DNA from 3 places in the Acetobacter oryzifermentans genome. Region 3 is predicted to be linked to each of the others. Evidence: riboswitches for the same ligand, from Rfam matches in the RefSeq annotation. Region 3 holds a riboswitch; each other region holds the start of a gene.
The links. A riboswitch is a leader RNA that binds a small molecule or an ion and turns the genes downstream of it on or off. The one in region 3 is predicted to bind cobalamin.

Region 1 (2,269 bases), 940 kb from region 3:
ACATCCGTTTTTGGCCGTTGGGTGGTGGCGCGTATTGGCAGCCTGCCGTTTGAACCCACGGGCTTTGCAGGCAGCTTGTTGCTGACATTTGCCGGGGTGCGCGGGGCCGTTACGCTGGCGGCTGTGCTCTCTCTGCCAGAAGGAGCGGATGGCACAGATGCCTTTCCCATGCGCGATGCCGTGGTGGTGGCGGCTACAGGTGTAATTGTGCTTTCCCTGCTGGCTGCCAGTGTGTTCATTCCTCTGTGCCTGCGTTTTTTGCCGCACGAAACGGTGGATAAGAATGCGCAGGAAGAAAACATGGCCCGCCAAAAACTGATACGCGCAGCCCTTGCAGTGCTTACAAAAGCGCGCACGCAGCCGCCTGCGCCCACCCCAAAGGGTACAGCACTGGCTAAGCCGGAGGGGCAAAGTGCCGCAGATGAAGCCCTGCGGCAGGAGGTGATAGACCGCCTCTACCAACTGTATCACAGCCGGTTGGAAGAGGAGGATGAAACGCCGCGCATTACGCCGCTGGATCGTAACCGGGCATTGCGCCATGCGCGTATGGATCTGGCCCTGCGCCTGCAATTGCTGCGGGCAGAACGGCAGGCCATGCGAGATATGACATCGCGCAGAGAGATCAATGACCAAACAGAATGGAAGCTCCAGCAGGAACTGGATTATGAGGAGCAGGTGATCCGCTCGCAGTCTCAGCGCCTCCCGCGGGAGGCCTAAAGCCCGCCTGCCAAACGTGGCGTGCTTTTGTTGACAAGCCACCCCCAGCCTGTAAACCACACCGCATGATGGTTTCCCCTTAGGGGAATGAAAAGGGAACCGGGTGCCCGCGCCGTTGCCTGCAATGGTTTTGCGATATTCCCGGGCTGTCCCCGCAACTGTAAGCGGCATGGATGTGCACGCACAGCGCCTTACGCGCTGGCCCACTGGAACAAACCTTTCCGGGAAGGGGTGCCACAACCGAAAAAACCGCAAGCCAGGAGACCTGCCATCAGCACACAGTTGCAGACGGGGCATGTCAGCCGGGGTGTGCTGGCAGGTTGGGCGAGCGGTTAGCCTATGGGGTGGTTTGCGCCCCTGTGGTGGAAAAAGCCGGGCCAGGTCTCGTGGCAACGCTGTTAAACCGCGAGATTGCCTAAAGCCATGCGCCTTAAAACCCTTTTGCTTACCGGCTCATCTTTGCTGCTGGTAGAAACCACCGCCGTTTGGGCGGCAGATGCCCCAACCCCCGCCACATCAACGGGCAAAAATACTGTTGCCACCAAGGCGGCAGCAACACCAGCTACCACCGTTCCGGCGCCACAAAATGCGCCTGTTTTGGCCGGGGTGGAGGGCACGCAAGCTGTGCAAGCGCGCAGCGCACAGGCGTACCCGGATTACATTACGGTTAGTGCCGCACGGCGGCCCATGCGGGCGGATGAAATTGGCACGGCCATGACGATCGTGACAGAAAAGCAGATACTCACCCAGCAGCGCCGCACGTTAACAGATATTCTGGCCCGCCAACCGGGGCTGAATGTGGTGCGTTCGGGCGGTTTTGGGGGCACCACCTCTATTTTTATGCGTGGTAACAATGCCAACGAGGTAAAAGTGCGGCTGGATGGCATGGATATTAACGATGGCAGCTCCACTTCTGGTGCGTTTGATGCCGCGCAGTTTGTAACTGATGGCATGGGCCGCATAGAAATTTTGCGCGGGCCGCAAAGTGGCCTGTACGGGGCGGATGCCATGGCCGGGGTGATTGATATAACCACCGCGCAAGGGCAGGGCAGGTTCACCCCTTTTGTGCGGGTAGAAGGTGGATCTTACGGCACGTTTAATCAGGTTATGGGCGCGCGCGGCAGTAAGGGAAAGTTCCATTACAATGTGGAGCTTTCTCATTACCGACAGGATGGCTTTCATGAAATCCCGCGTTATATCGGGCGCTATTTTGGCGCAGATAAGGAGCAGCGCCACCGGGGGGATAGAAACGATAACCGCTCCGCCAATATTCGCCTTGGCTATGATGTGACGCATAATTTTGATCTGGGGTTAACGGCCCGGCTGATCCAGAGCAATCTGCACACCTACAGCAGCTATAATATGGAAGATGAATATTACAGCCGCTTGGGATATTACGGTGATGTCAGCAGCGAGCGTGAACATACCACGCAAAATCAGGCCATTGTGCGGGGCACTGCGCATTTGTCCTCATTTGGTGGCAGGTTCGATCAGGTCATTGGTCTGGGGTATATGACAGGCCGCAGAAGCTGGACAGAAACCGGCACCACGC
Region 2 (2,269 bases), 270 kb from region 3:
CCGCACCAGATGGCCTGTTTCAAGATCATTCCCCAGCAGGAAAATATTGCCCAAAGCAATTCCTTCTCCCGCGCGGGCAGCAGCCAGTGTGATGTGGGCCTGCCAAAGGCGCGTTGCGGCAGGCAGTTTTGTGCAGGCAACATTCTGCGCATGAAACCAAAGTTTCCATTCGGCTTCATCTTCTTCTTGCAACAAGGGTGCGCGGAGTAAATCTGCTGTTGTGCGGGGCTGTCCTCCCAGTTCTGTCAGGCAGAGGGGGGCAGCTACCGGAAAAACATCAGGCCGGGCAATAATCATGCTGCGTGTGTTGCGGGGTTCTGCTAACGGCGCATCATCTCGCACATAGCCGATATGAGCATGATTATCTGTTTCCACGCCGGTAACATGGAACGCCGTGTTGGCATCTACCGGGCGCAGCATAATTTCTAGTTGAGGATGTGCGCGCCGAAAAGTGGAAAGCCGTGGTAGCAGCCAATGGTAAGCAAAACCATGCGCACAGGTAATGGTAAGGGGCGGCGTATGGTTACGAATATCTGCCGTAGCTGTGGCCAGTTCTTCTAATAGTGGGGTTATGCGGGAATAATAGGTGTGGCCTGCTAATGTAAGGGTGCCTGTTTCCTTATCCCGCAAAGGGGTGCCCAGAATATTTTCCAGATCTCGAATATGGCGGCTGATGGCTGCGTGATCCACACGCAGCTCTGCTGCGGCGCGTCTAATTCCGCCTGTGCGTGCAAACGCCGTAAAGGCGTTGAGCATGGCAAGAGGTGGAATGCGGTATCGTTGGTCCATAAGCCGCCAGTCAGGGGTGAAGTGTGGAGGAACTGGTGGGTTAAAATGCGGCTGCTGGCAAGAGTTATCCATGCAATTCAGGCAAAGATTGAAATGTGAGGCAAAAATAAGGTAAGGGTTGCGCCATCTTGCAACGGTCCCGCGCAAGCGGGTTTGAAAGGGAATGCCGGAGGTTCTGTATCAGAACCAAGTCGGCAACTGCCCTCGCAACTGTAGGCGGAGAGCATATTACTCCTTGGTCGCTTTAAAGTGGCAGCCACTGATGGCAGCATCGGGAAGGCTGAGTAACGTGCGATGACCCGCAAGTCAGGAGACCTGCCGTTGTTGTCTTGTTTAACCGCCGGGCGAGGGAATCGGAGGTGGATAGTGTACTATGCTTACTCCTCTGCCTTTGGCAGGTTTTTCCGTTAATTCTTCCTGTTGTTTTGCCTTCACGCTGCACGGTGAAGCGTAACAATGCCTATCTTTACAAACAGAACTTGGAAGAAATTTCCGTATTCTCTGCATTGCTTGCTTCTGGCCGGAGGTGTGTTGGGCAACTTGCCCGTCTTAGCGCATGGTGAGGAGACGCAGATTGAGCAGGATCGTCGTCGGTTAGGCAATTCTGGGCCTTTGATTGAACAGATTGACCCGGCCACGGTGCGGGATTCCCAACGCGCATCCGAAGATGCGGCTGCCGAGAAAAAGGGCGATGACACACCCGACATGAGCGACCACCTGCTGGGCAACATGTGGGGCGCGCGTGACTGGATGGCCAAACACGGTATCAGCTTTGACATTCAGGAAATAGATGAGCTGTGGGGCAACGCCACGGGGGGCTCGGCCTCGGGGGCTGATGGCGCCAGTGGATCAGGCACCGGCCCTGCCTATGATGGGGTAACCATGCCTACCCTGACAGTGGATCTGGAAAAGCTGATCGGCCTGAAGGGTGGCACGTTCAATGTCAGCGCCCTTCAGTTGCGTGGGCGCTCTATCTCACAGGATCATCTGGCCAACTTCAACCCCGTCAGCGGGTTTGAGGCCGATCGTTCCACCCGTCTGTTCGAGCTGTGGTACCAACAGTCTTTTCTGGATGGCAAGCTGGACGTCAAGATCGGGCAGCAGGATCTGGATACCGAGTTCCTGATCAGTGATTACGGGGCGTTGTATCTGAACTCCAACTTCGGCTGGCCCATGGCGCCATCGGTCAACCTGTATGCGGGTGGGCCATCCTGGCCGCTCTCTTCCCCCGCCATCCGTATCCGTTACCGTCCAACAGATAAGTTCACCTTCATGTTTGCCGCAGCGGATGATAACCCGCCGGGCAACCGCAACAACTCCTTTGGTATTCAAAACGGGGGCAACAGCGCAGACCCCACCAACCAGAATACCCATGATGAGGATGGCGCCAACTTCAACATGGGCACTGGCGCCCTGCTGATTACCGAACTGCAATATGCCCTCAACCCCCAGCCTGATGACATGTCACATGTCACCAAGG
Region 3 (2,269 bases):
CAGAATTTCGTGGATAACATCTTTAAGTTTGGGATCAGATTTTTCTGCTGCATGAGCAAAGGCAGATGCCGTCGTAAATTTTTCTCGCTCTAGTAGAGTATGCAGGGTGTTAAGTTTATCCTGTCGATCGGCATTGGCATGCACGATATTGGCATATAGGGCCGCACCAATCTGGGGGTTTAGCGTATCTCTATCTGTCAGTCGCTGGGATATCTGCATAAAGCGAGAGAGGTCTTCAGTGTTTGGTGTAGTAGGCGCGGTATTAGCAAGCGCCGCACCTGTTGTGCCTGCAACAGAAAGACCAATACCACCTAAAAGCACATCCCGACGGGACATGCGCAACAGTTTATTCAGGCGCATGGCGTTAGGAGATGAACACCACTCCGCCACAGGCTGCCCCTCGTGCGTTTGTCTCATTCTTCGGATTCTCCCTACAAAACCGGGCTCCGCCTTGTCAGAATGAAACATTGCGGAGAAATATCGAGTTCAAAATTACGGGTAGTTTTATAGGGACGGCCTGAGCTTGCAAGCTGTTGTAATGGAATAATAGGTTATTTCATGCTTCGTTGAAGCAGGTATGCTTAGGGGTTAATGTGGCAGTTGTTGCCTATACGGCCATGAAACGGCTGCCAGGTATCTGTTCTACCAAAGAGCTCCAAACCTAAAAAACCATGCAGTTTCAGGGCACCATCATCCGCTATCCATATAATAGCATCGTAAGTATTTTTGCTCTGAGGATCAAAGATATGACCTTTCCAGTGGTCATGCCGGTCTTCCATGGGATGGAAGCCTTTGAGCATCTGAAGGTTACATTCTGTTTTTCTACGGCCAGAAGCTTCTTCATCTTGCGTTAGGTTTAACCCTACAAGGTTCCCACACATTTTATCGCCACAGGTGTGGATATTGAATACGCCTTTACCGTCTTCCGTAATCCATTGTCCGGTTATGGCTGGTGTAGAGGCGCTTTCTGCATGAGCGTTGGAGGGTATATTGCTCCAAGCAAGAAGCAGTGCTGTTAAAAATGAGCTAAAGGCATGTTTATGCATGTTACTGCCTGTTTTGCCGCTGCCGGTTCATCCCGCCCGGTATGATGTGCCTGATGGAGGCAGGTCTCCTGGCTTGGGGATATGGTATGTTAGACCTTTTACCTTCCCAGCCGTGTTTATCGGCCAGTGGCTAGCCGTGACCGGCAGCAGGTCAAACCTCCCCTTACAGTTGCGGGAGCAGCTGCCGACTATAAAGATTCTGCTTCAATTTAAGGCAGAAATCCGTACACGGCATTCCCTTTCAAGCCGCTTGCGCAGCACCATCCATCTGTTCGAATATATATTCTAGCAATAAGCAGGTTTGGTGCCAGTATGAGAAAAGCAGGGCAGGTGAGATGTTTTTGCGCCTCGCTTTGCCTTACAGGGCAGCAATAACCTTAAGCCCTGCCAGAATAGCATTGGGAATAACCGAGGTTTCTCCGGGGCGCATCATGTACTCAAACTCGGATGTAATAACCAAGCCCGGTGTGACAGGAATGCCGTAATATGCTTCCAGAATTGCAGAATGTGTTTGTGGCCCATTGATATAGGGGCCAAGGGGAACGCCCGCAGCTTCCTGCATACGTTGCCCATAGGCCAAGCGTGGGCTGAGTTGGTAATAGGAATACATGACGCCCAGACGATCCAAAGGCCGGTGGGGGATAATACCCAAAAGGGAAGCCCCTGCGTAGAACTCGTTTGAGAATGTGGAGTTACTTGGCGTGTTATGAATGAAGCCAGCTAGCACATATCCGCCAGCCATCTGATGTTCGCCATGGCTGCGATACACCATCTGGTCTGCCTCTATATAAAATGTATCACGCGGTTTGAGTTTGTGCGGATGCACAGAGCCCGCAAAAGCAGCGGGAATGGTGCCAACCATATCGGGGTAAGGAGACGTGTCATGCCCAAAACCGATTTTGTAATGGCCCGGAAGCTTGCGCGTGCCAAAAAACGGTTCCCACGTTAACTCAATGGGAGTTTGAATACCTGTATAAGGCTCATCGCCCCATGCCCAACCTGTATTGTCACGTGCTTTGGGGCCTATGCGATAAATACCAGTGCGCAGGATAAGATCATGCGTTGGCCGAAAGCGCACTGTGCCTCCCCATGATGTTTTGGGGTAAACGCTCCAACCTGCCGGTTCTCGTATAGCCATGGGTGCAGAGCACATGGTCATGAATGTGCACAGTAAAATAGAAGTAGAATAGGTATGTGTAAGTGAAATGCGTCCGACATTGATA

Region 1: another riboswitch for cobalamin. It lies ahead of WG31_RS02585 (TonB-dependent receptor plug domain-containing protein); the one in region 3 lies ahead of WG31_RS11305 (DUF2147 domain-containing protein).
Region 2: another riboswitch for cobalamin. It lies ahead of WG31_RS12535 (carbohydrate porin); the one in region 3 lies ahead of WG31_RS11305 (DUF2147 domain-containing protein).

What each region holds. Positions count from the first base shown of each region.
Region 1 covers NZ_CP011120.1:526,881-529,149, forward strand. Annotated here, with positions in the region: gene WG31_RS02580 (Na+/H+ antiporter) at 1-717, shown strand, start outside; cobalamin riboswitch at 770-1,004, shown strand; gene WG31_RS02585 (TonB-dependent receptor plug domain-containing protein) at 1,141-2,269, shown strand, end outside.
Region 2 covers NZ_CP011120.1:2,654,471-2,656,739, reverse strand. Annotated here, with positions in the region: gene WG31_RS12540 (LysR substrate-binding domain-containing protein) at 1-789, opposite strand, end outside; cobalamin riboswitch at 907-1,126, shown strand; gene WG31_RS12535 (carbohydrate porin) at 1,246-2,269, shown strand, end outside.
Region 3 covers NZ_CP011120.1:2,388,633-2,390,901, reverse strand. Annotated here, with positions in the region: gene WG31_RS11310 (sorbitol dehydrogenase family protein) at 1-468, opposite strand, end outside; gene WG31_RS11305 (DUF2147 domain-containing protein) at 582-1,046, opposite strand; cobalamin riboswitch at 1,088-1,327, opposite strand; gene WG31_RS11300 (carbohydrate porin) at 1,405-2,269, opposite strand, start outside.